3 regions of the Faecalibacterium sp. i25-0019-C1 genome follow, and region 1 is predicted to be linked to each of the others. Evidence: predicted binding sites of a transcription regulator. Region 1 holds the regulator's gene; each other region holds the start of a gene.
The links. The regulator HrcA, encoded in region 1, represses chaperone genes, less so after heat shock. The targets are predictions, from matches to a motif close to TGTTAGCACTCNNNNNNNNNGAGTGCTAACA.
Positions count from the first base shown of each region.

Region 2: htpG (molecular chaperone HtpG) is a predicted target of HrcA. The motif match lies at 1,598-1,628, and genes of this name have one in related genera.
Region 3: ACGHUK_RS04460 (Hsp20/alpha crystallin family protein) is a predicted target of HrcA. The motif match lies at 1,813-1,843, and genes of this name have one in related genera.

Region 1 is NZ_AP031428.1:219,714-223,755, forward strand. It holds gene ACGHUK_RS01075 (aminoacetone oxidase family FAD-binding enzyme) at 44-1,345, opposite strand; gene ACGHUK_RS01080 (stage V sporulation T C-terminal domain-containing protein) at 1,573-2,115, shown strand; gene hrcA (heat-inducible transcriptional repressor HrcA) at 2,303-3,376, shown strand; gene ACGHUK_RS01090 (nucleotide exchange factor GrpE) at 3,373-4,002, shown strand.
Region 2 is NZ_AP031428.1:1,638,997-1,643,038, forward strand. It holds gene ACGHUK_RS08075 (HD domain-containing protein) at 1-121, opposite strand, end outside; gene ACGHUK_RS08080 (hypothetical protein) at 157-597, opposite strand; gene ACGHUK_RS08085 (alpha/beta hydrolase) at 712-1,491, opposite strand; gene htpG (molecular chaperone HtpG) at 1,694-3,622, shown strand; gene ACGHUK_RS08095 (5-bromo-4-chloroindolyl phosphate hydrolysis family protein) at 3,781-4,042, shown strand, end outside.
Region 3 is NZ_AP031428.1:897,474-901,515, reverse strand. It holds gene ACGHUK_RS04470 (sodium ion-translocating decarboxylase subunit beta) at 1-723, shown strand, start outside; gene ACGHUK_RS04465 (oxaloacetate decarboxylase) at 737-865, shown strand; gene ACGHUK_RS04460 (Hsp20/alpha crystallin family protein) at 1,208-1,678, opposite strand; gene ACGHUK_RS04455 (threonine/serine exporter family protein) at 2,104-2,874, shown strand; gene ACGHUK_RS04450 (threonine/serine exporter family protein) at 2,871-3,329, shown strand; gene ACGHUK_RS04445 (SLC13 family permease) at 3,453-4,042, shown strand, end outside.

The DNA of each region.
Region 1 (4,042 bases):
TGCACAAGATGTCAAGCTTTTGTTGAAAATTTAAAGCTCATTTTTACCTGTGCGGCTTTTTCCTGCTCTTTGCGGGCGCGGAGGCTTTTGGCAGAGCACGGCCTGCTGCAGCATGGCCTGCAGCGCTGCGCCCGGCCACAAGGCCGGAGCCGAACGCCCAGTGCAGGTTGAAACCGCCGCAGCTGCCCGCGCAGTCCAGCGTTTCGCCCACAAAGTAAAGGCCCGGACAGCCCTTGAACTGGAAGTGCTGATCCACCTCCCGCAGGGCCAGCCCGCCGCCGGTGGTCTGGGCCTGCTTCCAGCTGCAGGGGGTCAGCCCCTCAAAGCGCCAGTGCTTGGCGGTGTGGGCCAGCTTCTGCCACTGTGCGGCGGTGAGCACGGCAGGCGCGTCGCTGTCCTGCAGCCCGGCGGCAGACCACACAGTACGGCCCAGCTTCTGGTTCAGCAGGCCCAGCCAGAAGTCAGCGGCGCTGCCCCCTGCCGTCTGGGCGGCGTGGGCCGCAAACAGGCTGGCAAGTGCGGTTTCGTCCACTGCCGGGAAGAGGTCCAGCTCCACAGCAGGAGCCTTGGGGCCGCGGCCCGGGGCCAGCAGGCCGGACAGCTGCATGATGCAGATGCCGGAAAGGCCGTAATCGGTGAACTGTACCTCGCCGTTCTCGCAGGCAAGCACATGGGTACCGTCCAGCAGGGATGCTGCTGCCTTGGCACGGATGCCAGCCAGCGCTTTGCGGGGCTTTGCGCACTGCAGGGCGGTCAGGCAGGGGTACAGCGGCTCCACCCTGCCGCCGCACTGGGCGGCGAACCGGGTGCCAAAGCCGTCGGTGCCGAACTGCGGCCCTGCCTCGCCGCCCATGGCGCAGATGACGGCATCGGCGCGCAGCGTTTCGGCAGAGCCCTCTGCCGTCTCGAACTGTACGGCGTAGCCGCTGCGGCTCTGGCTCAGGGTGCGCACGGTGCAGCCTGTGCGCAGCTGCACATGGTGCTGCGCAAGGTGGTGCTCCAGCAGGGCCAGCACGTCCGCCGCCTGATTGGAGTACGGATACACCCGGCCCGCCTCGTCGGTGCGGGTGTAAAGCCCCAGCGCACGGAACCAGCGCAGCGGGTCGGCGGTATTTACGGCATCCAGCAGCGGACGAAGTGCTGCCGGGTCGGCAGTGAAATACAGCTCCGGCGCAATGCCGGTGTTATCCAGATTGCAACGGCCATTGCCGGTGGCAAGCAGCTTTTTGCCCGGCTTCGGGTTGCGCTCCAGCACAATGACCTGTGCAGCGGGGGCACTTTGTGCCGCCGCAAGCGCGGCTGCAAGACCGGCGGCACCGCCGCCCAGAATGAGGATGTTCGGCATCCGGACACCTGCCTTTCTCAGCAGAATTTTAGGATCTGTCTTCATAAGCGGGGTGCTGTGCTTATGAAAACGGCTTTTTGTATCATTGTAGCAGAACCCTGCCGGAAACGCAACGAAGAGGCAGCTTTCCGTGCAGGTCTTTTTGCGCGGGGGCAGCAGGTATAAATGGCCCGGCCTGACAGATACTAGTGCTGCAGGCATTTTTAAGGAAACGGAGGAGCAAAAACATGAAAGCAACAGGAATCGTGCGCCGCATCGACGAGCTGGGCCGGGTGGTGATCCCCAAGGAGATCCGCCGCACCCAGCGCATCCGCCGCGGCGACCCGCTGGAGATCTTCACCACGGGCGACGGCGAGGTGATCTTTAAAAAGTATTCGCCCATTGGCGAGATGAACGCAGTAGCGGCCCAGTATACCGAGGTGCTCAGCAAAAGCTTTGCGCTGACTGCACTGGTGGCCGACCGTGACCGCATCCTTACGGTGAGCGGCTCCGGCCGGCGGGAGCTGGCCGACCGCAGCATCAGCCAGCCGCTGGAAAAGCTGATGGATGGCCGCAGGCTGTACCAGAGCGAGGGCATTGCCGAAAAGTGCATCCTGCCCTGCGAAGGCTCGCCCCGAGCAGTGCTGTGCGCCGCACCCATCATTGCGGCGGGCGATGTGACCGGCGTGGTGGCCCTGCTGACCGAAGACCGCACGGCCACGCCGGATGCCGCCCAGCTCAAGGCCGTGAATGTGGCGGCGGCATTTCTGGCAAGGCAGATGGAAGAGTAAAGAACATGCCGGAGCGCTTTCCTTATAATAAGGAGGGCGCTTTCTTCGTTTATGACAGAATTATGAATCTTTTAAAACATTTTTCCAAGGGGCTTGACAGCACCGGAAAATTGGCTATAATGGTCTTAGCACTCAGGAACAAGGAGTGCTAAACAAACAAAGCGAACGCAAAAAGGAGGCAGGCGCTATGACGATGGATGCACGCAAGCAGCGAGTCTTGCAGGCGATCGTGGCGCTGTATGGTCTCGAAGGCGAGCCCGTTGGCAGCAGCGTGCTGGCAAACTACTTTGACATGGCAGTTTCCAGCGCAACGCTTCGCAATGAGATGGCGGCGCTGACAAAGCTGGGTCTGCTGGAGCAGCCCCACACCAGCGCGGGCCGTGTGCCCAGCGCCAAGGGCTACCGTTACTACCTTGATAATCTGCTGACCGACGATCAGCCGCTGGATCGTGTGAGCCGCGCCCGTGTGGATGCGGTGTTCGCAAGCCTCGACCATGAGCCGGAAAAGCTGGCCGCAGGTGCCGCCAAGGCGCTGGCCGCCATCAGCGGCTGCACCGCCGCCATCAGCACCCCGTGCGCCGAAGACCTGTGCATCGCCCACTATGAAGTGGTTCAGGTGGGCCGCAGCGCAGCGGCTGTGCTGGCCGTTACCACGGCCGGTTACGTTCGTACCCGTGTGGCACGGGTGCGCACCGGCCTCTCCCGCGAGAATGCGGCAGCACTTGCTGCACTGCTCAACCGCAACCTTACCTTTGTAGCGCCGGTGGATCTTTCCACCCGGCTGCTGGCAGAGCTGTGCAGCCAGATCGACCCGGAGCTGGTGCCTGTCATCAGCGCGGCAGCGGCCATCCTGCAGGATTCCGTCAAGCCCCACGTATTTCTGGGCGGCGAGCAGTATCTGCTGGACTGGCCCCAGCTGGACGGCAAGGTGGGCGACATCCTCACACTGCTGAATGACGAGGAGCAGGCCGCTGGCCTGATCGCACCTCCGGTAGAACGCAGTGAGAGCGTGCTGCTGGGCGAGGATCTGGAACCGCAGATCCCGGGCCTGTGCATCGTGAGCGACCGGTATCTGGTGGGCGGAGGCCTGTGGGGCTCCATTGCATTGATCGGCCCCACCCGGATGCCCTTCCAGAAGCTGATGCCGCTGCTGCATTACTTTGCAGATCAGCTTGGCGAAGGAATGAGCGGCAAACGAAAAGACACCCCGCAGGCTGCCGTACCGCGGCGGACTGTGATCTATAAGGAGGATCTGGAATGAGCGAAGAAGCAAAAAAGACGGCTCCGGCTCAGGAAGCGGAGCAGCCCGAAACGGCTCCCGAGGAAAAGGCCCAGCAGGCAGCACCCGAACAGGAACCTGCTGCTGAAGCTGCCGACCCGAAGGATGACAAGAAGAAGGACGGCGGCTGGTTCAACAAGAAGGCCCGTGAGCTGGAAGCCGTCAAGGCAAAGCTGGATGCTGCCGAAGCCAACGCTGCACAGGCCAAAGACCAGCTGCTGCGCATGGCAGCGGAGTACGAGAACTACCGCAAGCGCTCCACCCGCGAAGCCGACCAGAAGTTCAACGATGGCATTTCCTTTGCGGTGAACCAGATTATTCCCATTCTGGATACGCTGGAGATGGCGGCCAACGCCCCCACCACCGACGAGAACTACAAAAAGGGCGTGACCATGACGCTGGACAAGGCCGCCAAGGCGCTGGATGCCCTCCATGTGGAGGAGATCGAGGCGCTGGGCAAGCCCTTTGACCCCAACTTCATGAATGCAGTGCAGCAGATCCCCGCCCCGGACGGACAGGAGAGCGGCACCGTCATCACGGTCTACCAGAAGGGCTACAAGCTGGGCGATAAGATCGTCCGCCATGCGACCGTTGTAGTGGCCGAATAACAAAGCAGAAACCCGAAAGGGTTTTGAATATAACATCCGC
Region 2 (4,042 bases), 1.4 Mb from region 1:
GCTGGTAGGTGGTGACAGAGCCGTGCTGGATGTACTCCCGCATCCGCTGCACATCCGGGTGATGATCGTATTTTTCAACGATGGCATAAAGCTGTTCGCGCTCGATCTCAGAAAGCTGCATGCTGCAAAATTTCCTTTCGCTTTAAGGTGATGTTTTCAGGAGCGGAGCTGGACCGGATTGGAATTGCCGAAGTTCTCTGCACTGGAAGGGTTCTCCCGCTTGAGGGAAAAATCTACCAGATACTGCTTGCCGTCGCCCAGTTCTTCCAGCTGGGCCAGTTTTGCCTTTGCGGCGGCTTCGTCTGGGTACCACTGGATCAGGAAGAAATTTTCTTCCTCTACACCGTAGTACAGCCACTGGCCGTCGGCACGCAGCCAGTCGTCCAGATGATCCACTTCTTCGCCGTCCGGCAGTCCAAGGCCTTCTTCGGCATAAAGGTTTTCCGGTTCCACCTGCAGCATTTCGATCACCTGAATGGAGCTTTGCAGGTATTCGTCCTGCGAGACCGTCTTGTCCGAAAGCTCCCATCCGGTGAGAAAAGCCTGCATCATCAGGTCGCGCACAGAGATGCGCGGCAGGGTCGGGTCCATAACCATAGGTATTTCCTTCTTCCTTTAGTTTGTCCCTGCTGACCAGTATACGTCAAAGGCTTATGCAAGTCAACAGTTTAATTGTGAATTTTTTGTAGGTTCGTTCAAATATATCCAGACTTAACAGACGGAAAAGGCAAAAGTGTCTCCCAGCCATTCCACTGCCAGTTCCACCCAGTGATGCCGGTGGCGGCTGGGCTGGTCCACCTCTGCCGTGCTGATGCTGGTACCGTGCACCCCCTTTTCAAACAGATGCGCCTCGCAGGGCACGCCCGCCCGGTGCAGAGCGTTCACCAGCATCAGGGTGTTCTCCACCGGAACGGTGGCATCCTCCATGGTGGTCCATACGAACACCGGCGGCGTCTGCGGCGTGATCTTATCCTCCAGCCCGAACACCTGCTGTGCCGCTGGGTCGGCGCTGCCCGCCAGCTGCACAAAGCTGCCGCGGTGGGCATACTGCCCTGCCGTGACCACCGGATAGCCCAGAATGACTGCATTGGGCCGGGGCTGGGCCGCTTCGCCGGGAATGTCCAGCACAGCACCGGAAAGGGCCAGGTGGCCGCCCGCTGAAAAGCCGCACACGGCAATTTTTTCCGGCAGGATATGCCACTGGGCCGCGTGCTGCCGCACAAGACCAATAGCCTCGGCCAGCTGGCGCAGCGGCATGTAGTCCTTTGCCTTTTCGCAGATGGCGTAGTCCAGCACAGCGGTGTGGTACCCCGCCGCCGCAAACTGCAGCGCCACCGGGTCGCCCTCACGGGCACTCACATGGGTATAGCCGCCGCCGGGCACCACCAGCACCAATGGCCGGTCAAGCACATTCGGCATCCGCTCACAGCAATCACGCAGATAAACGGTCAGTGTCCCACCGCCGGCCAGTTCCAGCTGTTTCAGCTGCATGATATTTCCTCCTTTTACAGCATCCTTTGCGGTTCATTATAGCACAAAACGAACCATTTTTTAAACTTTTTATGAAAGCCCTTGATTTTTGCTTTTTGTCGGTGTATATTAGCACTCGAAAGTTACGAGTGCTAAGTATTCAAAAGTAATATCCTATTCCGAGTGCTTGGTGCCGAATACAGATAAAAAGAGGTTTTGCATTATGGCTAAGAAAGAATTTCAGGCTGAAAGCAAAAAGCTGATGGATATGATGATCAACTCCATCTACACCAATAAGGAAATTTTCCTGCGCGAGCTGATCTCCAACGCATCGGATGCCATCGATAAGCTCTATTATAAGAGCCTGACCGATCCTTCTGTGGGCATGAACAAGGGCGATTTCCGCATCCTCATCACCCGCGATAAGGAGAACCGCATCCTGACCATTGAGGATAACGGCATCGGCATGACCAAAGAGGAACTTGAGCAGAATCTGGGCACCATTGCTCACTCCGGTTCTCTGGATTTCAAGAAGGACAACAAGGACGAGAACATCGATATCATCGGTCAGTTTGGTGTCGGCTTCTACTCTTCCTTCATGGTAGCCGATAAAGTCACCGTCATTTCCAAGGCTTATGGCTCGGATGAAGCATGGCAGTGGGAGTCCTCCGGTGTGGACGGCTACGAAATGACCCCCGCTCAGAAGGACACCGCAGGCACCCAGATCATCCTGCACATCAAGCCGGATACTGAGACGGACCACTACGACAACTTCCTCGATGAGTACGGCATCGTGGCCATCGTGAAGAAGTACAGCGACTATGTGCGCTATCCCATCCAGATGGAGCGCCAGCACGAGCGCCAGAAGCCGGAACCCGATCCCAAGCCGGAGGATTATAAGCCCGAATGGGAGACTTACACCGAGCTGGAAACTCTGAACAGCATGGTGCCCATCTGGAAAAAGCAGAAGAGCGAAGTGACCGACGAGGAGTACGCGAACTTCTATAAGGAAAAGTTTGGTGATTATACCGACCCCGCCCGCGTCATCGTCAGCCGCACCGAGGGCACTGCAAATTATAATGCCCTGCTGTTCGTGCCCAGCCACCGTCCCTACGACTTCTACACCAAGGATTATGAAAAGGGTCTGGCCCTGTACGCATCCGGCGTGCTCATTATGGAGAAGTGCGCCGACCTGCTGCCCGATTACTTCAGCTTCGTCAAGGGCATTGTGGACAGTCAGGATCTGAGCCTGAACATCAGCCGCGAGATGCTGCAGAAGGACAACCAGCTCAAGCTGATCCACAACGCTCTGGAGAAAAAGATCAAGAACGAGCTGCACGCCATGCTGGCCAATGACCGCGAGAAGTACGAGGAATTCTGGAAAGAGTTCGGCCGTCAGATCAAGTTCGGTGCTTACTCCGACTACGGCATGCACGCCGAGCTGCTGCGCGACCTGCTGCTGTTCTGGTCTGCCAAGGAGCAGAAGATGGTCACTCTGCAGGAGTATGTGGACAAGATGCCCGCTGAGCAGAAGTATATCTACTTTGCTGCCGGTGATTCTACCGACCGTCTGGCAAAGCTGCCCGCTGCTGAGCTGGTCATGGATAAGGGCTATGACGTCCTGCTGCTGACCGAAGACGTGGATGAGTTCTGCCTGCAGATCCTGCGCACCTATCCCCGCAAGGATGCCGAAGGCAAGGACGGCACCGTGGAGTTCAAGAATGTCAACAGCGGTGATCTGGGCCTTGAGACCGAGGAAGAGAAGAAGGCCGCCGAGGACGCTACCGCTGAGAACAAGAGCCTGTTCGATGCCATGAAGGACGCACTGGACGGCAAGGTGAAAGAGGTCAAGGTCTCTACCCGCCTGAAGGATCACCCTGTGTGCCTGAGTGCTGACGGCCCGCTGTCCATTGAGATGGAAAAAGTGCTGTCCAAGCAGCCCGGCAGCGAAGGCGTAAAGAGCGATAAGGTTCTGGAACTGAATGTCAACCACCCCGTGTTTGCCGTGCTCAAGGCCGCACAGGAGGCCGGTGACACCGACAAGCTCAAGAAGTACAGTGCTCTGCTGTACGCACAGGCTCAGCTGATCGAAGGCCTGCCGGTGGATGATCCCGCCGCCTACGCCGAGGCCGTCTGCAGCCTGATGAAGTAACTTTTTCCGGCAGGCAGCAGACTTACTCCCCTGCCGCTTCCACGCACATCAATATTTCCCCCTTAACAAAAAGGCCGTGCTCCGCTATAATAGAGTGGAACGCGGTCTTTTTCTGTTCTTTTGCCGGACAGTCAGGATAAATTGAGAGGTTTTTGCTCATGCAGCCCAAAAAACATTATTTTGCCCACATCCCCACCATTGCCATCTTTATTGTGTTTGCCATGTCGGCACCGCTGGGCGTGCTGCTGTTCATCTTAAAAAGCATCGATAAAAACGCCGAAAAAGAGGAAACGGCTGCTGCGCAGGCGCAGGCAGACTATCGTTCCGACCTCGGCCCCGTACCTGCGCAGACGGCCCCCCGGCAGGAAAACGAGCCAGCCTACGGCCACGATGTTCCCACCAAAGAGCAGAAGGACGCTA
Region 3 (4,042 bases), 680 kb from region 1:
TCCATCGCTGTCATTGGTGCAGCGGACGGTCCCACCGCCATTTTTGTAGCTAACACCCTCAACTCCCAGTACCTTGGTGCCATCATGGTGGCAGCGTATAGTTACATGGCTCTGGTGCCCATCGTGCAGCCGCCGGTCATTAAACTGCTGACCACCCAGAAGGACCGCCGCATCCGGATGCCCTATGAAAAGGGCAATGTCAGCCAGCTGACGAAGATTCTGTTCCCCATTGTGGTAACCATCATTGCCGGTATGGTAGCTCCTGCCAGCGTAGCTCTAGTTGGTTTTCTGATGTTCGGCAACCTGCTGCGGGAGTGCGGCGTACTGAACGCCCTCAGCGAAACCGCGCAGAATGTGCTGGCAAACCTCATCACCATCGTGCTGGGCCTGACCGTGGCCGGACAGATGACCGCTGACAAGTTTGTCCGGCCCGATACCCTGCTCATCCTTGCACTGGGTCTGGTAGCCTTCGTTTTTGATACCGCAGGCGGCGTGCTGTTTGCAAAGCTGCTGAACCTGTTCCTGCCCGAAGGCAAAAAACTGAACCCGATGATCGGTGCAGCCGGCATCTCCGCCTTCCCCATGAGCGGCCGTGTGGTCAACAAGATGGGATTGGAAGAAGATAACCAGAATTTCCTGCTGATGTACTCCATCAGCGTCAACGTTTCGGGGCAGATCGCATCCGTCATTGCAGGCGGCCTGATTCTGACCCTGATGGCTTAACGGAGGTACACTTATGCTTCATCTTTCTTCGTGGATGACCACCCTGCCCATGATGCTCATCGGCATGGTCGGCATTCTTCTCGTCATTGGTGTCATTGTCCTGGCTGTGATGCTGCTCAACCGGCTGACAAGTCGGAAATAATTCACCCCATCAAGCAGAAACGAATTTACGGCGAAATATCGCTATAAATATGATGCACAGGCCTTCTAAAGCTGTGATTTTGTGACAACTTGGTGTCACTTCAATAAAGAACCCGCTTTCACTTCAATTTGATGTTGAAAGCGGGTTCTTTTCGCTTTTATGCGTGTTTGACGGCGGTTTCAAAAAGATTGACTGCTGCGCCCTCTTGCGTGTCGGTGTTGTGGGTACCACGCTTTTTCACTTCCGAAAAGATGTCAGAATACAAAAACCCCCGAAGAGCTTCTTACGGTTCTCCGGGGGTTGGTTCTATGCGCCGGTGTTCCTCACACCGATGCACAAACGTTACTCGATTTCAATGAGATTGGGATTCGCAGGCAGAGCCTTCTGCTGCTGCGGTGCGGGCAGCACGATGTGCAGGATGCCATCCTCGAACTTTGCGTGGATGTCCTCCTTCTTCACGGCATCACCCACATAGAAGCTGCGGGCACAGGTACCGGAGAAGGTCTCACGGCGCAGGTAACGGCCATCGTTGTCCTTCTCGTCACTGGAGTGGCTGCGGACGGCCTGAATGGTCAGGTAGCCATCGCTCAGCTCCATCTGAACGTCTTCCTTCTTGCAGCCGGGCAGGTCAACAGCCACATCATAGTTGCCATCGGCGGTCTGCTTCACATCGGTTTTCATCATGTTTGCGCCGCGCTTGCCGAAGGTTTCACGCTCTTCACGATTCATTGCACGCTCCAGCGCACCGTCGTTCCAGAACGGATCAAAGAAATCATCGAACAGATTTTCATGGAAAACAGCAGGCATAAACATAAAACAACCCTCCAATCCCGGCGTTCGGGTCGGGCATAAAATCAAGATCGTGCATCAGGAGCGGAGTCTTCCCGGGAGCCTTGCGGTTCCCTCATGCCCCTTTCTCCTGAGCACGCCACTGTTATAGCACCGTTTATTAGCAGTGTCAATAGTAGAGTGCTAAAATTCATAAAAGAATAATACTTTTATAATATTTCATGCAATTCTCGGCAAAATCGTTTGCACTGGATTCAATTTTTTCTTCTCTGATCGTAGTCTTTCGCTGTGACAGAACGGATGCAAGCCGTTTCTTCAGAACCAGGCGATCCATTGCCCGCGTAAACAATGCAGTTGTCAAAAAGTCTCTCTGTCCTTGCATCGTCTTGCGTTCTGCCGGTCCACCCGCTATAATAATGTGGAAACCGAGATGAAAAGAGCGTGATATTGTGGAAGAGACCGAGATCAGTCATTTTCTCCACATTTTGGTCCGAATGGGCGAAGCTTTACAAAACAGTGGCGCAGAAGTATTCCGCGTTGAGGACACTTTGAACCGAATCGCAGTCGCCTATGGGGCAGAAGATGTGAATGTATTCGTGATCACATCCAGCATCGTGGTCACGCTTACCATGCCCTCGCTGCCGCCGCAGACCGAGACCCGCCGCCTGCGTCACGCTGCCAGCAATGACCTGCTGACATTGGAAAAGCTCAATGCGCTCAGCCGCCGTATCTGCACAGCGCCTCCTTCCATAGAAGAGTTTCAGCGCCAGCTGAATGCCATTCTGGCACAGCATCCGGACCCAAGACTGCATCTTGCCGGCAGTGTGTTGGCTGCTTCCAGTTTTGCCATCTTCTTTGGTGGAAATCTCTGGGACGGCCTGCTGGCCGGCGGCATTGCCGTTCTGATTTGCTGGATGGAGCGCTATCTCTCGCCTTTTTGTATGAATGGCGTAGAATTTCAGTTTATAGCATCATTTCTCAGCGGTGTCTCCACTCTGCTGCTCTGCCGCTTTGGGATGCAGTTTCATGCCGATAAAGTTCTGATTGGTATCATCATGCTGCTGATTCCCGGCATCATGCTGACAAATTCCATCCGGGACATCTTACTTGGGGACATTATTTCCGGCTCTCTTCGGCTGGTGGAAGCCATTCTGATGGCCGCCACCCTTGCACTCGGCATGATGGCCGCCATCTGGTTGATGGGAGGAATTTCCGCATGATACAGGTTTTTTCGCAGTTGCTCAGTGCTGCCCTTGGTTCGGTCGGTTTCGGACTGATCTTCAATCTGAACCGGCGCTACTTACCCGCCGCCGGTGTAGGCGGACTTCTGGCATGGCTGGCTTATCTTCTTGCCGCCAACACCCTGCACAGCGTCTTTCTTGCCAATCTGTTGGCCGGTTTCTGTGCCGCTCTGTATGCCGAAATTCTTGCCCGATGCTGCAATGCACCCTCTACGCCTTTCTTCATCACCGCTGCCATTCCCCTCATTCCCGGAAGCACCCTCTACTACTGCATGAACGCAGTCGTCTCCAATGATTTGTCTGCTGCAGAGCATTTCGGAGAGCAGACCTTTCTGGCCGCTCTTGGAATTGCCGGCGGTATGGCAATCGCATGGTGTCTGGCCGATTTGAGCCGGAAGCTGCACGCACTTGCAATCCGTTCTTCGGGAAAGTAGCGATCTTCCACATTGAAGAATGCCCCTGATGATCGGGTCGTTTGAGCTGCTGCTCTGAAATACGGAAAAAGGCCGTCCGGCACCGCAGCAGGGCTGCCTTTACAATTACAAGGATGTGTCTCTATGAAACTCAAACAATTCATTCAGCAGGAAACGGTCCTCACCGCAGCCGCTGTGCTGGCCGTTGTCTCCGCCTTCTTTGTTCTGCCGGATGCGCAGTATCTCGGCTACATCGACCTGCGCACGCTGGCGATTTTGTTTTCCCTGATGACGGTCATGGCCGGGCTGCGGCGGCAGGGCTTTTTTGATGGACTGGGCCGGGCATTGCTGTCCCGTACCCACAGCACCTTTCAGCTGACGCTGGTACTGGTCGGGCTGTGCTTTTTCGGAAGCATGTTCATCACCAACGATGTTTCCCTGCTGACCTTCGTTCCCTTTACGTTCGTGGTTCTGAGCCGTCTGGGAGCGGATGTCCGCCGCTCCCTTCTGATCCCGGTGGTCTGTATGCAGACCATTGCGGCAAACCTTGGCAGTATGCTGACCCCCATCGGCAACCCGCAGAACCTCTATCTTTACGGAAAAAGCGGCATGAGCATCGGGGGATTTGTTCTTCTTATGCTGCCCTACACCCTGGTCTCTCTGCTCCTGCTGCTGGCTTGGGCAGCGCTGGTCTGCCAGAAAGCCTCTGCCGCCCTCTCCGTGGACGAGCTTGT